3 regions of the Cytobacillus sp. EB106-05-05-XG126 genome follow, and region 3 is predicted to be linked to each of the others. Evidence: riboswitches for the same ligand, from Rfam matches in the RefSeq annotation. Region 3 holds a riboswitch; each other region holds the start of a gene.
The links. Region 3 has a riboswitch for glycine ahead of AC3WTL_RS17530 (trimeric intracellular cation channel family protein). Riboswitches for the same ligand answer to the same signal wherever they lie in the genome.
Positions count from the first base shown of each region.

Region 1: another riboswitch for glycine. It lies ahead of gcvT (glycine cleavage system aminomethyltransferase GcvT); the one in region 3 lies ahead of AC3WTL_RS17530 (trimeric intracellular cation channel family protein).
Region 2: another riboswitch for glycine. It lies ahead of purU (formyltetrahydrofolate deformylase); the one in region 3 lies ahead of AC3WTL_RS17530 (trimeric intracellular cation channel family protein).

Region 1 is NZ_JBYTDU010000002.1:448,784-456,992, forward strand. It holds gene comGG (competence type IV pilus minor pilin ComGG) at 1-114, shown strand, start outside; gene AC3WTL_RS12690 (shikimate kinase) at 127-624, shown strand; gene AC3WTL_RS12695 (YqzE family protein) at 703-888, shown strand; gene AC3WTL_RS12700 (YqhG family protein) at 932-1,726, opposite strand; gene AC3WTL_RS12705 (DEAD/DEAH box helicase) at 1,704-3,392, opposite strand; glycine riboswitch at 3,573-3,661, shown strand; gene gcvT (glycine cleavage system aminomethyltransferase GcvT) at 3,821-4,924, shown strand; gene gcvPA (aminomethyl-transferring glycine dehydrogenase subunit GcvPA) at 4,941-6,287, shown strand; gene gcvPB (aminomethyl-transferring glycine dehydrogenase subunit GcvPB) at 6,280-7,740, shown strand; gene AC3WTL_RS12725 (rhodanese-like domain-containing protein) at 7,789-8,172, opposite strand.
Region 2 is NZ_JBYTDU010000009.1:36,433-44,641, reverse strand. It holds gene AC3WTL_RS19660 (hypothetical protein) at 1-994, opposite strand, end outside; gene AC3WTL_RS19655 (twin-arginine translocase TatA/TatE family subunit) at 1,168-1,374, opposite strand; gene phoD (alkaline phosphatase PhoD) at 1,390-3,144, opposite strand; gene AC3WTL_RS19645 (hypothetical protein) at 3,458-3,775, shown strand; gene AC3WTL_RS19640 (FbpB family small basic protein) at 4,007-4,132, opposite strand; gene purU (formyltetrahydrofolate deformylase) at 4,200-5,066, opposite strand; glycine riboswitch at 5,205-5,305, opposite strand; gene AC3WTL_RS19630 (MFS transporter) at 5,473-6,660, opposite strand; gene AC3WTL_RS19625 (glycosyltransferase) at 6,795-7,433, opposite strand; gene AC3WTL_RS19620 (aspartate kinase) at 7,621-8,209, opposite strand, start outside.
Region 3 is NZ_JBYTDU010000006.1:56,277-64,485, reverse strand. It holds gene AC3WTL_RS17555 (DNA alkylation repair protein) at 1-36, shown strand, start outside; gene AC3WTL_RS17550 (hypothetical protein) at 163-372, shown strand; gene AC3WTL_RS17545 (sugar O-acetyltransferase) at 448-1,008, shown strand; gene AC3WTL_RS17540 (hypothetical protein) at 1,229-1,387, shown strand; gene AC3WTL_RS17535 (amidohydrolase) at 1,616-2,821, shown strand; gene AC3WTL_RS17530 (trimeric intracellular cation channel family protein) at 2,860-3,462, opposite strand; glycine riboswitch at 3,476-3,569, opposite strand; gene AC3WTL_RS17525 (glycerophosphodiester phosphodiesterase) at 3,870-4,700, shown strand; gene AC3WTL_RS17520 (hypothetical protein) at 4,957-6,165, shown strand; gene AC3WTL_RS17515 (Zn-dependent hydrolase) at 6,184-7,446, shown strand; gene AC3WTL_RS17510 (M20 family metallopeptidase) at 7,450-8,209, shown strand, end outside.

The DNA.
Region 1 (8,209 bases), on a different contig from region 3:
AGCTTAATCCAGATTACCTTCAAAACAAAAATTGGATCTGATAAAGAAATTTCCGGTTATGCTTACTATGACACAGACCTGCAAAAAATGATAAAATGGATTGAAAAAAACTGAGTGGGGATAAAAATGAAGCCTATTTATTTAATCGGATTCATGGGTTCCGGCAAAACTACGATAGGAAAAGAGCTGGCAGCCTGCTTAAATCAGGAAGTAATTGATACAGATGAAGAAATAGTGAAGCGCGAGAATAAAAATATTAATGATATTTTCGCTCAGCATGGAGAGGGATACTTCAGAAGCCTTGAATCACTTATATTAATTGAAATGGATGGCAGAGCGGGAGTTATAACCACTGGCGGCGGCATTGTAATAAATCCTGTAAACAGAAAAAGGCTTAGCGAAACAGGAATTGTTTTCTTCCTTTATGCTTCTCCTGAAGAAATCTTCAAACGGATTGAGAAGGATCATTCACGACCGCTGCTGAAAGGCGATAAAAAAAGGCTGATCCGCGAACTTTATGAAAAAAGGATGCCGCTCTATATAGAAACCGCCCATGTGATCATTGATACAACTAATAAAGATAAAGCAGAAATTATACAAGAAATAATCGATTGTTTAGAGTGAAAACCCGTTGGACATACTTGTAAATGATAAATAGCAGGCAGCTCTTGCGATTCTGTACGGAAAAAGGCAGGTATGAACATGAAATCCAACGATTATGTAAAGTATCTTACACAGACAGTAGTAAAATATATTGATCAGCCAAAAGATGAGCGAAAACGGCATCGTATTGAAAAAAAGGATATGAAAGAGCCGTTTTTATTCAGATGGTTTGGAATGTTTTCTTATCTGTTTTACTTGGGCATGAGAAAAAAGAAACATAAATAGCTTTTATGCAAAAAACCGGCTAAATTGCCGGTTTTTTGCATTTTTAGACAGCGCTGTCTGTCAGATAAAAGAGACCGCCATTTATGATGGAGATATTAACCTTTGGTTCATATTGCTCCTGTAAGGCTGTTTTTTCGTTTTCATAACTTTCGCCCTTTTCTTCTGCCTCCTCATAAAAATGTTCAAGAAGGCTGAGATCTTTTTGCCAGCGCATACGGGCCTCATCAGCCCATATATGATCTTCTTGTTCAATTTCGGCTTTAATAAAATTTGCTACCCTGTATACTCCGCTTCCCGGCATAATAAGCGGAGACAGTGTGAACGAGTAGTCGGGGATTTTGGGCGTAAGGCTCATGCCAAGCAATCTGTCATGAAAACTTTCGACCATCTGGCCATTTATCAATTGCAGGCCGATGGATTTGAAGACATCCCGTTTTCGGTCGCATTGATAGGATACGCGAATGTTCATTCCCAGCCATGGTCTTAGCGGCACCTGCTTTCCAGGTGCCTGCCGGTGATTTTCATATAATCGGATATAGCCGGCCAGATTCCTGGCCGAATCAAAAATCTGGTGAAGCCTTGGGGAGCCAAAATGAATGACTTCCCCCTTAATATGCGGAGGGGCCAGCTGCTGGTTTGTAATAAGCGTCAGCTGCATCGGGTTAGGAATTCCGCCTGTTTTTTCGAGATAGTGCCAATAAAAGGGACGATTCATTAACTCCTTATCCAAATCAATCGTCAGCTGTACGGTCATATACCCCGGACCTCTATCAATTATTTCACACCCATTTGCGTGAAAATACCTTTCAAGGAATTTATGAATTTCCTGTTGCTGCATTCAGTTCACCTTCTTTCAGATCCTCTGCGAATTGAATCATGCTCGTCAAGTTCTCCATTTTAATTCTCATTTCACCTTCTGAAGACGATTTTCCGAAAATATCAACAAGATGATCGTCAATACTGCCGAATTCAAGCTTTGTTAAAATGTCGTCTAAATCACCGATGACTTTTTCAAAGAGATGTATTTTCTCATAAAGAAGCTTCATTATGTGTTCTTCGACTGTTTCTTTCGTGGCAAAATTATAAATCATGACATCCTTTTCCTGTCCGAGACGATGGATGCGCCCAATCCTTTGTTCGAGCCGCATTGGGTTCCAGGGGAGATCAAAATTAATGATATGATTGCAGAACTGCAGGTTTATTCCTTCTCCTCCCGCTTCTGTTGCAATCAGGACTTGAGCATTCTTTTGGAAAAGCTCCCTCATCCAGTCCTTTTTGCCTCTTTTAAATCCACCCCTGAACGGAACCGATGTGATCCCATATTGCTTTAAAAACCACTGCAGGTACATTTGCGTTGCCCTGTATTCAGTAAAGATTATGACCTTGTCATTTATTTTCTGTATTAATTCCAGTGCTTTTTGAGCTTTTGAGTTTTGCTGGACCGCTTCAACCTTTTTAATAAGGTATTGTATTTGCTCCTGGAAAGCTATTGAAGGCTGCTCCTGTCTTTTCAGCATATTCTGAAGCGTAAAATAGACAGCTTCTCTGCTTGAGCATGCCTCTCTTTGCAGGGTCATTACTGAAAACTGGCTGGAACCCACCCAATTTTCTTCACTCCGCAGCTCTGTTACAGCTTCATAGAGCTCACGCTCGGCCTGCGAAAATTCTATCGGTATGGTTTCCACATGCCGTTTGGTCCATTCAATCCCGGTATCTGCCCTGCGGTTGCGGATCATGACTTTGTTTACGAGTTCCTTTAGATGTGCATCATCGTTTAATGATCGCGAGTCTTTTTTATAATTCTCATAAAAAGCTGATTCATTGCCAAGATGTCCGGGTTTAAGGAGGGACACAAGATTGAAAATCTCACTTATTCGATTTTGAATGGGTGTTGCTGTTAATAGGAGGCAAAACTTCTTTTTAAGGTTTTGTACAAATTCATAGTTTCTCGTTTTATTATTTTTTAGCTTGTGAGCTTCGTCTATAATGATCAGGTCATAATCAAGGCTGTAAATAATGTCTCTATGAGGATTGCGTTTGGCTGTATCGATGGATGATACCACAACGTCGCATTGTTCCCATACATAGCTTTTCCGCTGCGCCACAGCCGGAATAAAAAATTTGCTGTTCAGCTCCATGGCCCACTGGGAAACGAGGGAAGCTGGAACGAGTATTAGGACTTTTTTTACGAGTCCCCTGATCATATATTCCTTTAATATCAGCCCAGCTTCAATCGTTTTTCCAAGACCGACCTCATCAGCCAGGATCGCCTTGCCGTTCATGCTTTCGACTACCTGCTTGGCCACTTCCAGCTGATGTGGAAGAGGAGTAAGGTTCGGAAGATGCTTTGGAGCCTGCAAGCCTTCAAATTCAGGAATAGTTGTATGGTTCTCAACCTCAACAGCCAGTTTATAAAGCTCCCAATTTCCCCATGGGCCGTCGTCATCAATCCTTTTTAAGAATTCATCCTGCCAGGCAGAATCAAAGCCAATTTGCACTGTCATAAAAACAGCTCCTTTTATCTATATAAAGATATTGCCCAAACCTTGTTTAGGTGGTACGATGTTAATAGCTTTGAAAGTTTTGAAAGTTAACACATTACATTTAGTGAACCGAAGTAATGGATGGTTAATTTTTTCTGTTTGGTATAAGTATGACCATCTTGGAAAATTTTATAAATGCGAATGACAACAAGGGGAGAGACTACATTAGTAGCGCCGAAGGAGCAAGCAAAATCTGTGAATCTCTCAGGCAAAAGAACTCTTGTTTGACGCAGCTCTGGAGAGTGCTTTTTAATAAGCCACCCAAGGGGACAGCCGGTTTCGGTAAACTTTCAGGTGCAAGGACAGAGATCTTCTCATAATTGAGGGGATATTCTGTCCTTTTTTATGTTCCTAAAACAAATTTCAAGAGATTTAAGGGGGACGAGTAAATGTCACAGTTAAAACGCACGCCTTTATTTGAGGTGTACAAGGATTACGGAGCAAAAACCATCGACTTCGGCGGCTGGGACCTTCCTGTTCAATTTTCAAGCATTAAAGAAGAACATGAAGCAGTCCGTACAAAAGCCGGCCTTTTTGATGTATCCCATATGGGTGAAATCGAAGTGAAGGGGACGGACAGTCTTAAATACCTTCAAAAAATGATGACGAACGATATTTCCAAACTAAAGAACTCAGGTGCTCAATATACGGCCATGTGCTATGAAAATGGCGGAACTGTTGATGATTTACTTGTCTATAAAATAGAGGATGACCACTATTTGCTGGTTGTAAATGCTTCCAATATCGAAAAGGATTTCAACTGGCTGCAGGACCATGCTGAAGGCAATGTGGAATTGAAAAACCTTTCAGAAGATATGGCACAGCTGGCAATTCAGGGGCCGCTTGCAGAAAAGGTGCTCCAAAAGCTTGCTGGCACGAATCTGTCGGATATCGGATTTTTTAAATTCCAGCAGGATGTTGATTTGAATGGCAAGAAAGCCCTTGTCTCCAGAACTGGATATACAGGAGAAGACGGATTTGAAGTTTACTGTGGTGCCAAGGATGCAGCCGCATTATGGAATGAAATTCTTGAAGCAGGCAAAGAAGAAGGCGTTCTCCCATGCGGACTTGGCGCAAGGGATACCCTTCGCTTCGAAGCCAACCTGGCACTATACGGCCAGGAGCTCTCACCTGATATCACGCCGCTTGAGGCAGGAATCGGCTTTGCTGTCAAGGTGAATAAAGAAGCGGATTTTATCGGAAAAGAAGTGCTTAAGAACCAAAAAGAAAACGGAGTGCCGCGCAAGCTGGCCGGAATTGAAATGATTGACCGCGGTATTCCGCGCCATGGATATCCTGTATATAAGGGAGAAGAGCTGATCGGGGAAGTGACAACAGGCACTCAATCTCCGACATTGAAAAAGAACATCGGCCTTGTTCTTATCAAGAAAGAGCATGCGGAGCTTGGATCTGAATTGGAAGTGGAGATTCGCGGCAAACGGCTGAAGGCTAAGATTGAAGCAACACCTTTTTACAAAAGAGAAAAGAACTAACCGGGGGGAGAAAATGATGAAACATCGCTATTTACCGATGACAGAGTCTGACCAGAAAGCAATGCTTGAGAAAATCGGCGTCAGTTCTGTGGAAGAATTATTCAGTGATATTCCCGAGAGTGTAAGATTTAAGGGCGAATATAAAATCAAGCCGGCGAAATCAGAGACAGCCTTACTGAAAGAGCTTACTAAAATGGCTCAAAAAAATGCTGATCTTCGCACAAATACATCTTTCCTTGGTGCGGGAGTTTATGATCATTACATGCCGGTCATTGTCGATCATGTTTTATCCCGTTCAGAGTTTTATACTGCCTATACTCCTTACCAGCCGGAAATTTCCCAGGGAGAGCTGCAGGCAATTTTCGAATTTCAGACCATGATCTGTGAATTAACAGGAATGGATGTTGCCAACTCATCCATGTATGATGGCGGAACTGCTCTTGCTGAAGCAGCCATGCTAAGCGCAGGCAGCACACGCCGGAAGAAAATATTAATCTCAAGCGCAGTTCACCCTGAATCGAAGGAAGTAGTCAAAACATACGCAAAGGGCCAGTATATTGAAGTGATTGAGATTCCTCATAAAGATGGCACCACTGACCTTGAAGCCCTAAATGAAATGATTGGCGATGACATCGCAGCTGTGATTGTACAGTACCCTAACTTTTTTGGGAGAGTCGAGCCTTTAAAAGAGCTTGAGGAAATTATTCATGCCCACAAGTCCATGTTTGTTGTTTCAAGCAACCCGCTTGCTCTTGGCGCGCTTACTCCTCCAGGGAAATTCGGAGCAGACATCGTAGCAGGAGATGCTCAGGTTTTCGGTATTCCTACTGCTTTTGGAGGCCCTCATTGCGGATATTTTGCTGTAACATCCAAGCTGATGAGAAAAGTGCCGGGACGTCTTGTTGGACAAACGGTAGACGATCAGGGACGCCGCGGTTTCGTGCTTACCCTTCAGGCGCGTGAACAGCATATACGCCGTGATAAGGCAACATCCAATATCTGTTCCAATCAGGCACTCAACGCACTGGCGGCATCTGTAGCGATGACTGCTCTCGGCAAGAAGGGCGTAAAGGAAATGGCTGCTGCCAATATGCAAAAAGCCCATTATGCAAAACAGCAATTAAAGGCCGCCGGCTTTGAAGTCCCATTCGATGGCCCTTCATTTAATGAATTCGTCATCAAACTAAATAAGCCTGTTAAGGAAGTAAATCAAAAGCTCCTTGAAAAGGATATTATTGGCGGTTACGATTTGGGCAGAGATTATACTGACCTGAAAAATCATATGCTTGTTGCTGTAACGGAATTGAGAACGAAGGAAGAAATCGATGCATTCGTTAAAGAAATGGGGGATTACCATGCATAAGGAAGATCAGCCACTCATCTTTGAATTAAGCACAGAAGGCCGTATCGGCTACAGCCTGCCGGAGATGGATATTCCGGAAATTGACCTGGGCGAGCTTCTTCCTGAGGGCTATCTGCGAGAAGAAGAGCCTGAGCTGCCGGAAGTGTCAGAACTTGATATCATGCGCCACTATACTGCACTTTCCAAACGAAATCATGGTGTTGATTCGGGATTTTATCCACTTGGATCCTGCACAATGAAATATAATCCTAAAATCAATGAGAATGTAGCGCGCTTCAACGGTTTTGCCCACTTACACCCGCTGCAGGATGAAAGCTCTGTTCAGGGTGCGCTGGAATTAATGTATGATCTGCAGGAGCACCTGATTGAGATTACAGGAATGGATGAAGTTACACTTCAGCCGGCTGCAGGAGCGCACGGAGAATGGACTGGATTAATGATGATCCGTTCTTATCATGAAGCGAATGGCGATACCAAACGCACTAAAGTTGTCGTTCCTGACTCTGCCCACGGAACAAATCCGGCATCCGCAACAGTTGCAGGCTTTGAAACAGTAACGGTTAAATCGGATGAAAATGGGTTGGTGGATTTAGAGGACCTGAGAAGAGTGGTTGGCGAGGATACTGCTGCTCTTATGCTGACTAACCCGAACACATTAGGGTTGTTTGAAGAAAACATTCTTGAAATGGCAGAGATTGTTCACAGTGCCGGCGGAAAGCTTTACTATGATGGAGCTAACCTGAATGCTGTACTTTCAAAGGCACGCCCTGGAGACATGGGATTTGATGTTGTTCACCTTAATCTTCATAAAACATTTACAGGACCGCATGGTGGCGGCGGACCGGGATCTGGCCCTGTCGGCGTAAAAGCGGATTTGATCCCATACCTTCCGAAGCCTGTTTTAGTTAAGAAGGGTGACCAGTATGAATTTGATTATGACCGCCCGCAATCAATCGGCCGCGTGAAACCGTATTATGGAAACTTCGGCATCAATGTCCGGGCTTATACTTATATTCGTACTATGGGGCCGGATGGCCTGAAGGCAGTTACGGAAAATGCGGTACTAAACGCAAACTATATGATGAGAAGGCTTGAGCCATTCTTTGACCTGCCATTTGACAGACATTGCAAGCATGAATTCGTTTTAAGCGGCAAGCGCCAGAAGAAGCTTGGCGTGCGTACTTTGGATATTGCCAAGCGCCTTCTTGACTTTGGCTATCATCCGCCAACCATCTACTTCCCTCTTAACGTGGAAGAGTGCATCATGATTGAGCCGACAGAAACAGAATCTAAAGAAACCCTGGACGCTTTTGTCGACGCGATGATTCAAATTGCAAAAGAAGCTGAGGAAAACCCTGAGATTGTTCAGGAAGCACCTCATACAACAGTGATTGGCCGTCTGGATGAAACCATGGCTGCAAGAAAGCCGGTTCTTCGTTACCAAAAACAATAATAAACAAGAGGCCCCGTCAAACTGACGGGGCCATTTCAAATAACACTATTATTTTTTCGCCTTCACTTTTCCGGACCACTTTTTAAACCCGCCCTGCAGGTGTGAAAGGTCTTTATAGCCTTTACGGTGCAAAAACTGGGCAGCTCTCGCACTTCTCATGCCGCTCTGGCAATATAAGTAGACTGGCTTGTCCGGACGCAATTCTTTCATGCGCATTTTCATTTGTGAAAGCGGTATATTGCGTGCACCTAAAATATGGCCGTTTTCAAATTCATTTGGTTCGCGAACATCGATTAACTGGGCTTTTCTATAGCCTTCTCTAAACTGGTCTTCAGTAAGCGTTTTAACAATTCGGCGCTGATAAAACCATGTTATGACAGAATAGGTAATGATTGCACCCAAAATGATAAGAATGAAATAAAGTGTTTCCAATATGTCTTTCTCCTTTCACGCATAGGTAAGCCAACTA
Region 2 (8,209 bases), on a different contig from region 3:
ATGCAAATCGGTAATAAATTAAAGTGAATGTCGAAAGGACGAAAATAAAGTTCAGGAATACAAACACAAATTGATCCGCCTTAGTTTTGTGCAGCTTGATCGGCGGGTTATAGAAAGACACCCCTTCAATGATGAAAATAATCAGCACAATATGGATCATAAAATGCCCGATCACTTCTGTCATGCCAAACAGCATTGTGGTAGTGATGAAAATAACTGTCACGACGAAGCCAACTACACGGTTAAGAATCCCTACTACAAGAAGGTAACCGACCACAAATTCAATGAATGCAGCTATAACAACGAATGCAGCAGGTGCAAATCCGAATGTAGGGACTCCATGATTGGCCACAATATCCAGTGACATGCTTGGATATACCCATTTTTCGACAGCCACCCAGCATAAAGATAAACCTGTGCCCAAATATAAGAATGGAAATCCAACCTTCTCGAGCTTCGTGCTGCCGACCATCAGGACTCCAATAATGGCAACATAATATCCATAATCAAGCATATGGAAAATGCCATTCTGCATGGTAACGTACACAAACAGCCCCAGTAAAATAACGGCCCCGGCCTTTGTTGAAATATGATGAGGAATTAGCAGAAAGCCAATCGCAGCCCACGTTAATATCATAGCAATCGTGCTGGTTAAATGAAATTCAGGCGCAAACAATGTTCCGTTCGTTACCTGGATTATTAACGCCGCAGCAGTTCCATACTTCAGGATATATCTGCTGTATTTGCGGAATCCTGAGAGCCAGTCATCAAGCTTTTTGACTTTAGCCCATTGTGAAGTCTTTGGGATAATCAATGTCAATAGCGCAAGGACAATCGCAGCAGCCAGGGCCAGTCCCATGAATAAAGGTGATATTATATTTTCAATGGTTTCCTTTTGAGGCGCCACATTCGTGAACCATTTCACATGAGCGCTTGTAAAAAAAGGCGTCATGACTAAGCCTATTATTAATAATAACTGAAATATTTTTTTCATGGTTTGTTATGCCTCCTTGGTGGCATTTAAAATTATTTAAACAATATTAGTACAGTATTAATATAATATACTTCTTGTTGTTATGGATTATTCAAAAATGAACATTATGTGAAATTATTCACATATTAATACACATAAAAATACAGGCTAATTTGCGCCTGTATTTTTATTCCCTACTTTTCTCTTTTCAGAGCTGAAAGTGCCGGCTTTTTCTCTTCTTTCATTCCCTCATCTGACACTAAGTCTTTTGCCGCGCTTTTAAACTCAGTTAATGTCCGCCCAAACGCCCTCCCAATTTCGGGAAGCTTTGATGGCCCAAATATGATCAAGGCAATGACAAGAACAAGAATTAAGCCTGGAATGCCAATGTTAGAAATCATCTTCTCACCGTCCTATTAATGTAATACCTTTTCGCGCTTTTTCTTAAGCTGCTTTTCATGTGCCCGGTTATGGGCACGATGACGGTCTTCCTCAACCTCGGCAGATATTCGAACTCCCTGAGGGACAGCAGAAGCCGAAACCTGCTTCAATCCAGCCTGATCTTTTTCAAAAACAAATGATGCTCTTGTTGAAATATCCGCTCCTGGCTCTGTTACGAATGGAAGAACCCGATAATCCGCACGCCATTGCTCTGGTGTTACCCGGCAGCGGACATAGCCTCTATAATTATTAAAAAACTTAATATGCGGATTCTCTGCAAGCGTCTTTTCCGTATCTGCTCTCACATCTGATCCGTTCCCTCCTGATGTGATAGAGGTTCCGACAAATTCGGCCCCAATCAGCTTTGCATTTGGATCATCATAGTCTGTTAGAATATTGGAAGCCCAGCTTGCATGAACATCTCCAGTCAGGACGATCAGATTTTCGATATTGTTTGAAGCTGCGAAATCAGCCAGGCGCTCCCTGGCAGCGGGATATCCATCCCATGCATCCATGCTGAACTTCGGCGAAGCACTTGTCCCGAAGTTCCTCTGGGCAAAAAACACCTGCTGTGCAAGCACATTCCAATGAGCATTGGAGGTACTAAGATTGCTTTCAACCCACTGTTCCTGCTCCTTGCCAAGGAGAGTCCGGGCTGGATCAAGCGACTCCGGTGTATGCGGCTTGCTGCCATCACCATTTGCCTGGTCATCCCGATATTGCCGGGAATCAAGCACAAGGAATGACGCCAGGCTGCCATAGCTGAACTCCCTATACAACTGCATACCATCACCATTTGGCATGGAAGATAACCGGAGTGGCATGTGCTCATAGTATGCCTGATAAGCTGCTGCCCTGCGTCTAATAAATGCTTCAGCCGACTGACCTTTTTCCGGAATCCCTCCTGCATAGTTATTTTCCACTTCGTGGTCATCCCAAGTGACCACCCAAGGGAAAGCAGCATGAGCTTCTCTAAGATGCTGATCAGATTTATACTGAGCATGTCGATTCCGATAATCTTCTAGAGAGATAATTTCCGGTCCGCTATGATGGCGGACATTTCCTGTTGGTGAAATATATTCATTTGGTCCATATTCATATATGTAGTCGCCAAGGTGAATGACAAAATCCAAATTTTCCTTTGCCATATGCTGATAGGCTGTAAAAAATCCATGTTCATACTGCTGACATGAAGCAAATGCAAATGATAACCCTGATACTTTGGCACCCGCAGGCGGAAGTGTCTTTGTTTTGCCGATTGTGCTAAGCTCATTGCCGCTTTTAAAACGATAATAATAAACAGTGTTTGGCATTAAGCCTTCTGCCTCCACATGCACAGAATGCGCCAATTCCGGCACTGCAATTTCAGTCCCGTGTTTAACAACTTTTTGGAAGTGTTCATCTGCAGCAAGTTCCCATTTGACCGGTACAGCATGATTTGGCATCCCGCCTCCATTAAGTGGATCGGGCGCTAGTCTTGTCCATAAAACCACACTGTCAGAAAGAGGATCTCCTGATGCGACACCGAGCGTAAAAGGGTATTTGCTGAACTTAGGAGCAGCATCAACCTTTAGATTACCCACCCCTAATGATTGCGCCATAGCCAGCGCCAGCGAAAAACCTGCTATTTTCCCTGCGCCAGATAGAAAGCTCCGGCGGTCAATGTCCCTCTTCAGATTTTCTTCATTAAACTTTCTGATTAAATCATCAATCGATCTCTCATTGTTCATTTTCTTCACCTCTTAATTCAATCTGGATTCACATTTGATTATAAGAGGCATTTTTTAAAGCAATATGAAGATGTGTAAAGGAGAATGACAATACCTCTGCCTATTTTATCAGGTCTTTTGTAAGGATTTGGTTATTCTTTCACCTGTAATCTAGACTTGCAGCCAAAAAGCCTTTGTTCCCCTGTATCATTTGTCCCAGCTATTTTTACAATATATACATAGAATATTTACGAATCCTGTCAAAATCTTTTAGTTTACTAATCTATAAATAGTGGTTATGATGATAGTTATAATCTTGAAAAGGGGTGAGGGAATGAGGAAACGCCAGGTAATGCCACTTTTACTGCTGTCTGTGTTTTTATCCTTTCTCATTACCCAATATCCTGGTGTCCATTATAATGACATTCCAATGGACCAAAGCAAAGCGGTAACAGTTTCGGACTTTACCGAGAGCTTCCTATTAAAAGATGATCCCAAAAAGCATATCTTCACGTTGGATATCATCTCTTTATCCATTACAATTCTGACAGTTATCCTTTTTGTATATAGTGCTCTGCACATTGCCCGCAGGAGAAAGATATTTTATACTCCAATTTTCTACGAGGCGAATTATGTCATTCAAGCTCCTTAATTGTCCAACAAAACAATTAAAGGAGGAAGACATAATGTGGATTAGATTTTTAATGATTGGGTTATTTTCATTAACAGCTTCCAGCCTGTTCTTTTATCAGGGTATGGAAATGTATCATGCTTTCACAGATTTCTTTAGACAAAAATAAGAAGTTGGCGCCCAGGGATTCCCTGGGCGTTTTAATTCATAAAAAAACCCGGCCTGCTATATTCCCAGGCCGGGTGTACTTTCTTACTGTGCTTTTGCATATTTATCGTCTATTTTTTTTTCGATCTTCTCAAGCTCACGGCGATCTTTTAAAAGCTCTTCTTTATTAACCTTAATCATTTCAAGCATTGATAATTTTTTCCTTTTCATTTCTGCTCACCTTCTTTCATGATGCTGGTAATCTTCTTGATGCAAGATCTATTTTTGACAGTGCCTCTTAAAAAACAATCGTTTTATTGCCATGCACTATGACTTTGTCTTCTACGTGCCAGGCGACTGCCTGTGCGAGGACCTGCCTCTCCACATGCCTGCCGGCAATTTTGAGATCCTGTGCAGTGTGCCGGTGGTTAACCCGCTGGACATCCTGCTCAATGATCGGCCCTTCATCCAAATCATTTGTTACATAATGGGCAGTTGCCCCAATCAGCTTGACTCCACGGTTAAACGCCCGTGCATAAGGATTGGCTCCCACGAAGGCCGGCAGAAAGCTGTGATGGATATTAATAATCCTGTTTGGATATTTGGAAATAAAGCTCGGTGAAAGAATCTGCATATATCTCGCAAGCACAATGAAATCCGCTTTTCCATCCAGCAGCTCTACTGCCTTTTGCTCAGCTTCCGATTTAGTGTCCGGTGTAATCGGAACATGATGATATGGTATTCCGAAACCTTCTACCACTTCCCTCATGTCAGGATGATTGCTGATCACAAGGGGAATATCCACTTCAAGCTCCTTCGATTTCCAGCGCCACAGCAGCTCGAGCAGACAGTGATCCATTTTAGAAACAAATATGGCCATCCGCTTGCGCTCGCCTTTGCCGCTCAGCTTCCACTCCATAGAGTATTCCTTGGCCATCTCAGGCAGATCCTCTTTCAGTTTTGAAAAGGACTCATCAAAATGATTCATATCGAATTCAATTCGCATGAAGAAGATGCCTGCCAGCGGATCGGTTGTGTGCTGGTCAAAATGCACAATGTTCGCGTTATGCTCCAGCAGAAAGTTAGAGACTGTAGAGATGATGCCCGGTCTCTCTGGACAGGATATCAGCAATGTCGCCCGGTTTGCGTTAATATTTGTATTCATATAGATTCCTCCAACTGCCTTGCCATCCATATAAAAAGGACAGAAAAAAGGCGGCTTCTTTATCCCCCTTCTCTGTCCTTTTACCTGAGAGTTTGACCCCTTTGGTGTCGCAAAGTCCATGCGCGCTCTCCAGAGATGCGTCCGACTGAGGTTCTGTCTACCTGAGAGATTGGCTTCAAGGGTATTTTTGAAGCTTGCTCCTTCGGTGGCTACTGTATGCTCTCTCCCGCAGCCGTCATCCGCTCAATATTTTTGTTATTTTCAGAATAATGTATTTTTTAACTCATGTCAATCGAACTAGGTTTCTTTCACAAAATTGCCACAATTTCAGCCTGGCATTAAAGCTGATTTATTATGTGAAAAAGAAAAGTAAAAAAGCTTGAAGACAACGTCTCCAAGCCTTTCTCTACACAGCTGCCTTTGGTTTTGGCTCCTTTTTCTGCCAGGCAATCGTGATAAACAATGTAACGATCAATAAGGCCAAACCAAGAACAAACGGATAGGTTATCCGTACATCATAAAGTACACCGGCAATCGTTGGCCCCAGAACGTTTCCAATGCTCATATAAGCATTGTTCATTCCCATGGCAAACCCCTGTTCATTACCGGCCATTTTTGAAATTAGCGTGGTCAAAACCGGTCGAAGAATGGAAGTTGCAAGGAAAATGATCAGCGAAATAACGAAGAAAAGTGCATAGCTTCCTGCAAACAGTGAGACAAGGAATCCTGACGCTGCAACAGCCAAAAAGATATTCAATACCTTTCCTTCACCGAATTTATTAACCACACGATCGACTACAAATAATTGAACAATAACACTAATGACTCCTGTCGAAGTCACCATAAGGGCAATTTCCTGCGGAGTAGCAGCAAATTCATTATCAAGGTAGAGCCCAAGAACTGACTCATACGCCATTAGTCCAAAGCTCATCACCAATGTAATGATAAGCGGAATAAAATAAGGCTTCTTAACGGACATGGCCAGTTTCTTGACCATCGGTTCCTCTTCAGGCATCTCTCCCGGCACTGTCTGCAATGTGCTGCTTTCCTCAAGGAGCACAACTGAAAAAATAACAGCCACTAGAGAAACAAGCGCGGAAATCAGAAATGGCATTTTTAGGCCGAAGTCTGCCAAAAATCCGCCAATTCCAGGCCCAACCACAATTCCAAGTGACATTGCAGCTGAAACAAGACCATTCCCTTTTGCACGCTGCTCCATGGTAGTAATATCAGCAATGTAAGCAAAAATAGCTGGAATCAGCAAGGCAGCTCCAATGCCTCCAATGACACGTGAAAAGTAAAGCAGCCAAATGGAATCTACTGCATAAAAGACAAGCATGGATAATGTCAAACCAGCTAACCCGTAAATAATCATCTTTCTGCGTCCGTACTGGTCAGCCCATTTTCCCGCGATAGGAGAAAAAATCAGCTGGGCACCCGCAAAAATGGCAATCATCAGGCCTGCTGCCGTTCCTCCCTGGTTAATGGATTCCAAATAAGCCGGCAAAATCGGAATGATAATCCCAAAGCTTCCGATTGCAATAAACATATTGATCATCAAAATGATCATCTTTTTCTTTTGATCTCCTGACAAAACGGATACCCCTCCTTCTATATGTGAAAAATTTACATTATTTTTTTCGGCACGCTAAATAGCTTATAATGAGACATGCTGCTTTGTCAAAGGAAAAAAAAGAGAAGCCTCAGCAAAGCTGAAGCCTCTTGCAGTTACCCTTTAAATTTGTTTGGGAATTGCTTCACAACCGCATCAGAAATGGCATCTGCCATCATAATGATATGCGATACTCCCTCATCAATCGAAACAATTCTTGCTTCCCAATCCTTAACAAGACTTGCTGTCAGATCATTTGTTACTAATTCCAAATGCTTATAAAGCAGTTTTTTCACATCTTCATTTTTCAGATTTGGATTGGCTCCGCTTAGAAAAGCAGCGATATCATCGGCATTGCGATACCATTCTTTGTTCAGCTGGTTCACCTTTGCACCCTGACCGCTCTTGGCAGCCTCCACGATATCACCCGCAATGACAATATGCTCTTTAAGCAGTTCTGTCAGCTTAGCTCCTGCAGCTTCTCCGTAATATGGCTTAATGGAATTCCCTATGTCCTCCTGATTTTTAAGCAGGCGCGCCAATACCTGCTTCTGATCCTCCGCCCCGGCAGTTGTGGCACTTGTAATATAGTTGCTTGTCCATAATACATGGTCGATCCATAGTCTGCGGAATTCGTTTTCAAACTTAACCTCTGACTGGGTAAGACACGGTTTTTGTGCAGCTGCACTGCCCGGAGCTGCCAGCATATTCAGCGGCATGAGCAGCATTATTCCTATGATCAGTAATTTCTTCATATCCTTTTCTCCTTCCTAATTGAAAAAGTTTCCTTCTTATTTTGATTATCCTAAGATTTTTCATACAAAAAAATAAAGCTCGAGGCTAATGCCCCAAGCTTTTTCAATCAAACGTTTGATTGATTGCATATAAAGCCTATTTACTTTGGCTCTTTTCGTATAAACATATTTACCTTCGCATAAATGATCACACTACTGCCACCGCAGCAAAAAACTCATTATAAAGCGCCTGTACCGCACGTACCTCATCCGCTGCCTGTACGCCAAACATCATGCTCACTTCAGATGAGCCCTGATTGATCATTTCCATATTGACTTTCGCTTTAGCGAGGGCTTTGGAGGCACGGGCCATTGTTCCGATGTTCTGGCGCATCCCTTCTCCAACCACCATAATAAGTGAAAGGCTGTGCTGGATTTTCACTTCATCTGCATGAAGTTCATGCTGTATGCGATTCAGAATTTCTTCCTCCATCCCATCAGTAAATTGGTTTTCCCGCAGAATAATGGAAATGTCATCAATTCCAGAGGGTGTATGCTCATAGCTGAGGCCATTCTCTTCCAAAATGGTCAGCAGCCTCCTCCCAAAGCCGACTTCCCTGTTCATTAAGTATTTGCCGACATAGATGCTGCAGAATCCCTGATCACTGGCAATCCCGATCACAGGTCCGTTCGTGTTATCCCGCTCGTTCACAATCCTGGTGCCGGGAGCAGACGGATTATTCGTATTTTTTATTTGCACAGGAATTCCGGCCCGAAATGCCGGTACAAGCGCTTCA
Region 3 (8,209 bases):
AAGATTGGCTTTAAAAGGAAATATGTAAGATGCTAAACCAATTGGGGCTGGGTTAGACAATGAACCTGTCCCTTTGTGTTATAATGAGGAACTTAGGAATGATGAAATGCGCTAATAATGGAACGGATGTCCGCTCAGCGATTCAATATGGAGGGTAAGGTAATGAATAAACGATGGAACATCAGCAAAATTAACGATTTCGTTGAGAAAAACTCGGATAGTAAGCTGCTATCGACGGAATATCATGGTTTTTCTCAAAAGCTGCTTTTTCAATGTGCATGCGGCAGCCAGTTTGAAAAAACATTTACGAAATTTAAAAATAATCACCAGCGCAAATGTGACGTTTGCCAGCCGCCTAAAGCGTCACGCTAAAGGGGACACGGGGACAGGTACACTGTCCTTTTTTCAGTTCTGTATTTGAAAATGTATTTGAAAGCAGGTCATAAAATGAAAACAGAAAAAGAAAAAATGCTGGCCGGAGAAATGTATGATCCTGCCGATCCGGTATTATTAAAGGAACGCGAGGAAGCAAGACGAAAGGTCAGAATGTACAATCAGACTCTGGAGACTGAAGGGGAAAAGCGAATAAAGTTATTAAAGGAGCTGCTTGGGTCTACCGGAGAAAACGTATATATGGAGCCCAATATCAGATTTGATTACGGCTATAATACTCATGTAGGTGAAAACTTTTTTGCGAACTTTGACTGTACCATCCTGGATGTCTGTGAAGTGCGTTTTGGAGATAATTGCATGCTTGCTCCCGGTGTACATATCTATACGGCAACGCATCCGCTTCATCCCGCTGAACGCAATTCAGGCAGAGAATATGCTAAGCCGATTACGGTTGGAAACAATGTGTGGGTCGGGGGAAGTGCAGTCATTAATCCAGGTGTAACAATAGGCAACAATGCGGTGATCGCATCAGGTGCAGTTGTTACGAAAGATGTGCCAGAGAATGTAGTAGTTGGCGGAAATCCAGCGAAAGTAATTAAACAAATTGAGCTTTAAATTCTCCTCAGCATCCTTACAAGAAAAGCCATTTCATATTGCGGGTTGTGCTTTTCGTTTGTACTAGGGTATTTTTCAAGCTTCCGGTATTTCTTAATTACAGTGGCTTTTTGCAGAAATATGGCGCTATAGCATATTAGAAGCTGCTGCTCCAAACCTCAACACGAATAATATTTCTCATCTAAGAAAAAACTTTTAATAAAAACTTAGGAGGGAAGATATGAGAGAAAAGAAAGAAAAGCCGCTCGAGGATATCCGAAAAAATGCCCAGGATTCATATGAGATAAGCAATACAGACTATGGCCTTGAATCAGTTGCTGAAGGCTGTGATTTCGCTGAGGGGGAAAAGGACAAACCGCCCAATTGTGGAGGTTTATAGAGCCCTGGTTTAATTCTGGGCATTATTTTGAAAGAGGAATTCAAAAAGATGGCTGCGATTTAGCAATCAACATATAAAGTGAACAGTGAGAACGAGTGAAAAGTGTAAATACAGAGAATATAGAAGAAGAGCAATGGATTTGCACAATGCTCTTCTTCTTTTTAGTATTATGAAAGGGAATCCCAGTAACAGGTATTTAGGTTCCAGCAAGGATAGGAGATGATTTTGGTGATTGATCAATTAATGAAAATGCTGGAAGAACGAGAAGAAGAGATGATTAAGATACGCCGTTATTTACACCAGAATCCTGAGCTTTCATTCAAAGAGGAAAAAACGGCAGCCTATATCGCTGATTTTTACAGAGGGAAAGATGTTGATCTGATAACAAATGCAGGGAATGGATATGGCATTGTTGTCACTATTGAGGGTGGAAAGCCGGGAAAAACCGTGGCACTTCGGGCTGATTTTGATGCGCTTCCTATTAAAGAAGAGCTGGATGTTCCGTTTAAATCAAAAAAGGAAGGGATCATGCATGCTTGCGGCCATGATGCACATACAGCATACCTTATGGTTTTGGCTGACTGTTTCATCCAATTAAAAGATAAGATCCATGGCACCGTCAAAATAATCCATCAGCATGCGGAAGAAGAGCCTCCAGGCGGAGCAAAAAGCATCGTTGAAGAAGGATTTCTCGATGATGTCCATGCCATTTTTGGCATACATGTTTTGCCAATCGCCCCCGCTGGAACTGTTGGCTATCACAGCGGATATTCCTTTAATGGCCGCGCTTATTTTAAACTTAGGGTGCAGGCAAGCGGAGGACACGGTTCTTCCCCGCATAAAGCAAACGATGCTATTGTTGCAGGCGCTTACTTTGTAACAGCTATCCAGACGGTTGTTAGCCGAAGAGTGGATCCGTTTCATGCCGGTGTAGTGACAATCGGTTCATTTGACGGTAAAGGGAGTTTTAATGTGATCAAGGATCATATCGAAATTGAGGGGGATGTACGCTATTCCAATGATGAAACAAAGGATGTGATGAATAGAGAAATTCACCGCATTGTAAACGGACTTGAGGAGTTATTTGGTGTAAGCTGTGAGCTGACATATGAACCCGACTACCCGCCGCTGTATAATGATCCTGAATTGACGAGGTTTGTTGCAGGTACGCTGGCATCAGCCGGGGATAAAGACATTTTGGAGGTAAAAGAGTTTCCTAAAATGGCACCATCGGACGATTTTGCGCATTATTTGGAGAAGGTCCCTGGCTGTTATTTTTATATTGGGTGCACTCCAAAGGGAACGGAAGAACCATACTTCAATCACCACCCTAAATTTGATATCGATGAAGGTTCGATGCTTGTTGCCGCAAAATCAGTGGGATATGTCGTTTGCCATTATTTTAATAAGGAAGAAAACAAAAGCTCACGCTGATGTGAGCTTTTATGTTTAAAGGAATCGTTTTTAGCTTCTTATTGTTTTTGAATAGATTTGATAGGCAATCTCCAGCTGTAATGATGCGAAATTCCTCGAAGCATTAAAGTAACAGCAAAAAGAATATAAAAATGATAAGACTTTGACAACCAATCAAGGCCAATGATAAACCCGGCAAAGATGGCCCATAAAAGATATACTTCATCACGTAAAACAATGGGCTTTCGCTGAGCCAGCACATCGCGGATCATGCCTCCGCCGGCACCGGTTATGGCCGCGGAGAACATAACAGCAAATAAGGGTAAATCAATTGATTGTGCATACATAGCTCCCTGGACAGCAAAGGCTGACAAGCCAATTGAGTCAAAGATGCTCCATTTCGTCAAAAGCTGAACAGCGCTGCTTGGCAATATAATGACAAAGCTGATGGTAATTAGGGCAACAATAAAAAGAGTCGTTTGCTGCCATAATTCTATAATCGGAATGCCGGTAAAAAGGTTTCTAATAGCACCGCCGCCAAATGCTGTAATTAATCCTAAAACATAGGCACCCATAATGTCGTATTTTACTTCCAGTGCAACGACTGCCCCACTCATTGCAAATGCAATTGTTCCGATCACGTTCAATACATCCCAAACCATACAATCCCCCTAATCAAGTATCTCTGTCCTTGTACCTGACAGATTCGTCTTTCCTATAGATTTACCCCTTCGGTGACGTACGTTACGTTCTCTCCCGCAGCAGTCATTCGCAAGTATTTGTTTTTATTATTATAGAGTATGGATGGGAGGATTGGACAGTCAATAATAGAGTGGGATTCAGAAAACGGCAATAGAGAACTGGGAAAAGGGGTTCATGTACAGTAAGAAGCGAAATAAAAGAGCATTTCTATTCAATCTCCACAAGCGGATTTGTAAAAAAACGTAAGGAAAAAGGCTGGTTTTTGTTAACATGGTCTTTATTTAGCCATAAAAATAATCACACACCCCTTCAACATTCCTTTTCTAGAATATGGTTGAATACATATTTTAGATAGGAGATGGAGAGCGTGAACAAAAAATTATTAATTGGTACAGGGGTGGCTTTTTCTCTGCTATTCAGCCCAATCAGCCAGGCGTTCGCAGCAGAACCGACAACAGGGGAAAGGAAACAAGTGGATAATATAGCGCACCGCGGTGCCACAGGGTATGCACCTGAGAATACGATAGCCGGCTTTGATCTGGCTGTAGATATGAAAGCTGATTATATTGAAATTGATGTTCAAAGAAGTAAAGATGGCGAATTAGTGGTAATCCACGATACAACTGTGGATCGTACAACAAATGGAACCGGAAAAGTAGTGGATTTAACGTTTGATTTTTTAAGAAGTCTCGATGCCGGCAGCTGGAAAGGGGAACAATTTGCCGGAGAACCAATCCCGACATTTGAAGAGATTCTGGATCGCTACCATGGCAAGGTTGGAATATTAATAGAATTGAAGGCTCCAGAGCTTTATCCCGGCATTGAAGAACAAGTGGCAGATGCATTAAAAGAAAGAAATCTTGATAAGCCGCAAAATGAAAAAATCATTATCCAGTCTTTTAACTTCGACTCTATGAAAACAATGGATCAGCTTCTTCCTAAAGTGCCCATTGGTGTACTGACATCTAACCGTGCCGATACAACGGCGGAAGCATTAAAGGAATTTTCAGCTTATGCTGATTGGTTTAATCCAAGCTATGGAATTGTCAGCGAAGAATTAGTGAATCAGGTTCACTCTCTTGGCATGCAAATTGGCTCATGGACAGTGCGCAGCCAGGAAGCTGCTGACTTCCTGTTCGAAATGGAAGTGGACGCCGTCATCACCGATTATCCGGATTATGTTGATCCCAGAAACTAGTCTTCGGCTATTCAAAAATGGAGAAAACTCGTCATTTTGGCGGGTTTTTTTGGTTTCAATAGAATTTTAAAATAATATTATTATTTTGCTAAATTGATTTTTATGACTTTCTCATGCAGAAGTCATGATGATAGCGGTTCCATAAAATTTTTAATAATTTAAATTGACTGAAAAGTATAATTGTATTATTATTCTAACAATATATACTTTTCGAAACACGAATGAATAGGTATTCAACTTAGAGGGGGAAGGGTTTATGTCACAGCTGTTAGCGTTAGTTATTCTTTTACTTATATTATTTATTGGAGATCTGGTTGCAGTCCGGACTAAGGCTTGGGTGCCATCCATATTTGTCTGTGCCGTACTGTTCCTTGCAGGTTATTGGACATTCTTTCCGCAGGATATCGTGGCATTGGCAGGGGTTCCGCCTGTTGTGGCAACGATGATGATGTACCTATTGATTACCAATATGGGAACATTGCTTTCGATTAAGGAATTGAAAAATCAGTGGAAGACGATTGTGATTGCTTTATCAGGGATTTTAGGAATTATTGCGATATTACTAGGAATCGGAACATTTATCTTTGGATTTAAAACGGTGGTTGTCGCTATTCCGCCATTGGTTGGAGGTGTGGTATCTGCTCTGATCATGTCGGAGGGAGCGAAGGAAGCGGGACTGGCTTCACTATCGGTTTTTGCCATCGTGATTTATGTGATGCAGGGATTTGCGGGATATCCGCTTACATCCATCGTCCTGAAAAAAGAAGGAAAGCGGCTTTTGAAGCAGTACCGCAGCGGTCAGCTTGCTTATAAGGCCCAGGGGCCTGCAGCTGAAGAGACGGCTGCAGCATCAATGACAGTTTCAAAACCTGAACTTAAGCTTTTTAAGAATATGCCTGAGAAATATAATACAGATTTCTTCAAGTTTTTAAGATTGGCAGTAGTATCCTACCTTGCTTATCTGACATCGACATTGCTGGCTCCAGTTGCCAGTGTCAGTCCATTTGTCCTTTGCCTGTTGTTCGGGGTGATTGCCACAAGCATTGGCTTTCTTGAAAAGCAGGTGCTGCAAAAAGCAAATGGCTTCGGTTTTGCGATCATGGCTCTAATGCTCTTTATTTTTGACGGCTTAAAGCAGGCTACACCAGGGATGATGCTTGAAATTATCTATCCGCTTGCCGGAACCATTATTTTGGGTGTAATCGGAATGTATGTCTTCTCATTTATCGCAGGGAAACTTTTAAAAGTGAGCAAGGAAATGGCTTTTGCTGTTTCACTGACGGCATTATATGGGTTTCCGGCTGACTACATTATTACAAATGAAGTCATTAAAGCATTAACCGAGGATGAAAAAGAAAGGGAAATGCTGACCAGCAATATGCTGCCGCCTATGCTTGTCGGCGGATTCATCACAGTGACCATTGTGTCGGTCGTGCTGGCCGGAATATTTGTCGGACTTTTATAAGAAAGGGATGGAATTGAAATGAGTGATGTTCAGACAGGGAAAAATGTGAATCTGGAAAAAGTACAGGAGAGAATAGAAAGTCATATTGACACATTAAGCAATTATACGGCAACTCCTGGAAGAGGGACAACCAGGCTGACATATAGTCAGGAGGATCTGCTTGCACGGCAGTATATTAAAGAAAAAATGAAGGCAGCCGGCTTGACTGTGCGTGAAGATGGATTGGGCAATATTTTTGGAAAATTTGATGGTTCCTTAAAAGATGCACCGAGTGTTCTGGTCGGCTCTCACTTTGATTCTGTGCCGAATGGGGGATCCTATGACGGGCCTGCCGGAGTTGTAGCAGGACTTGAAGTGGCCGCACTTTTTACTGAGTATGGATTAACGCCGAAGTATCCTCTGGAGGTTATTGCTCTTATCGAAGAAGAAGGCTCCAGGTTTGGCGGCGGCTTAATGGGTTCGCGCGGAATGACCGGTTTGCTGGCTGAGGAAGACTTCAAAGCATTGAAAGACAAAGATGGCATAACGACGGTTGAAGCCATGGAGAAAATCGGGCTGGATCCATCTCTCCCGAAAGTTCGTGACCCTCAAACAGTAAAGGCTTACCTGGAATTGCATATCGAACAGGGTCCAGTTTTAGAAGAAAAGAATATACCAATCGGAGTAGTCGAAACGATTGTCGGTTTAACACAATTGGAAGTAACCGTAAAAGGGAAGGCCGGGCACGCAGGGACCACTCCGATGGACAGAAGGTCGGATTCGCTGGTTGCCGCTGCCGGAATGATCGCCCAATTTCCCGGGCTTGCTGCGGCAGAAGGAGAAGGGACGGTTGTAACAACGGGACGATTGCAGGTGTATCCAAATGGAGCCAATGTGATACCCGATCAAACAGTATTTTCTGTAGACATACGCTCCGGCAGGGAGGAACATGTTCAGAATGTCATTCAGAAAGTGAAGGAATTAGCAGAGTCCTATCTTGATAGCGGATTAGAAATAACGGTTGAACAGCTGTTATATATTCAGCCAAAAGAGATGAATAAAGAGATTGTCAGTCTGCTAAAGGAGAAAAGCAGTACACTTGGTTTCCCTTCTTGCTCCATGAATAGCGGCGCCGGACACGATGCCATGGTTTTTGCTGATTACACAAGTACCGGAATGCTGTTCATTCCAAGCAAAAATGGACTGAGCCATTGTCCGGAAGAATGGTCTGATTCCCGGCATATTGCCGAAGCAGTTCAGATTTTGTTTGAGGCAGCAATAGAGCTAACGGAGGCGGAATAAGAGATGATTCATAACAGGCTAAAGGAATTGATTGGGGCATATAGTGATGAATTAACGGAACTGCGCAGAAAATTGCATCGTGAACCGGAATTGTCATGGGAGGAATTTAAAACGACTCAATTTATCTGTGAGTATCTGGATGGCTTAGGCATCTCTTACAGAAGGACAGAACCAACGGGTGTCATTGCTGAAATTGCAGGCGGGAAGCCTGGAAGGACGGTAGCTTTAAGGGGAGATATGGATGCACTGCAGGTGGAGGAATTGAATAAGGACCTTCCTTATGCATCCATGGAGAACGGCAAAATGCACGCATGCGGACACGATGCTCATACTGCGATGATGCTGGTTGCTGCCAAGGCATTAAATGAGATAAAAGAAGAATTGCCGGGGACTGTCCGCCTGCTTTTCCAGCCAGCCGAAGAGGTGGCGAAAGGGGCAAAGATGATGGTGGAACAGGGAGCGATGGAAGGCGTGGACAATGTCTTTGGCATCCATATCTGGTCGCAAATGCCAACATATAAAGTGTCCTGTACGCCCGGGCCATCCTTCGCATCAGCTGATATATTTAAGGTGACATTCAAAGGGAAAGGCGGGCACGGGGCCATGCCGCATGATTGCATTGATGCAGCTGTGGTTGCTTCTTCTTTTGTCATGAATGTGCAGAGTGTGGTGTCCAGAACCATTGATGCCCAGCTGCCGGCCGTACTCTCCATTGGTAAAATGACTGTGGGTACAAGATTCAACATCATCGCTGAAAATGCAT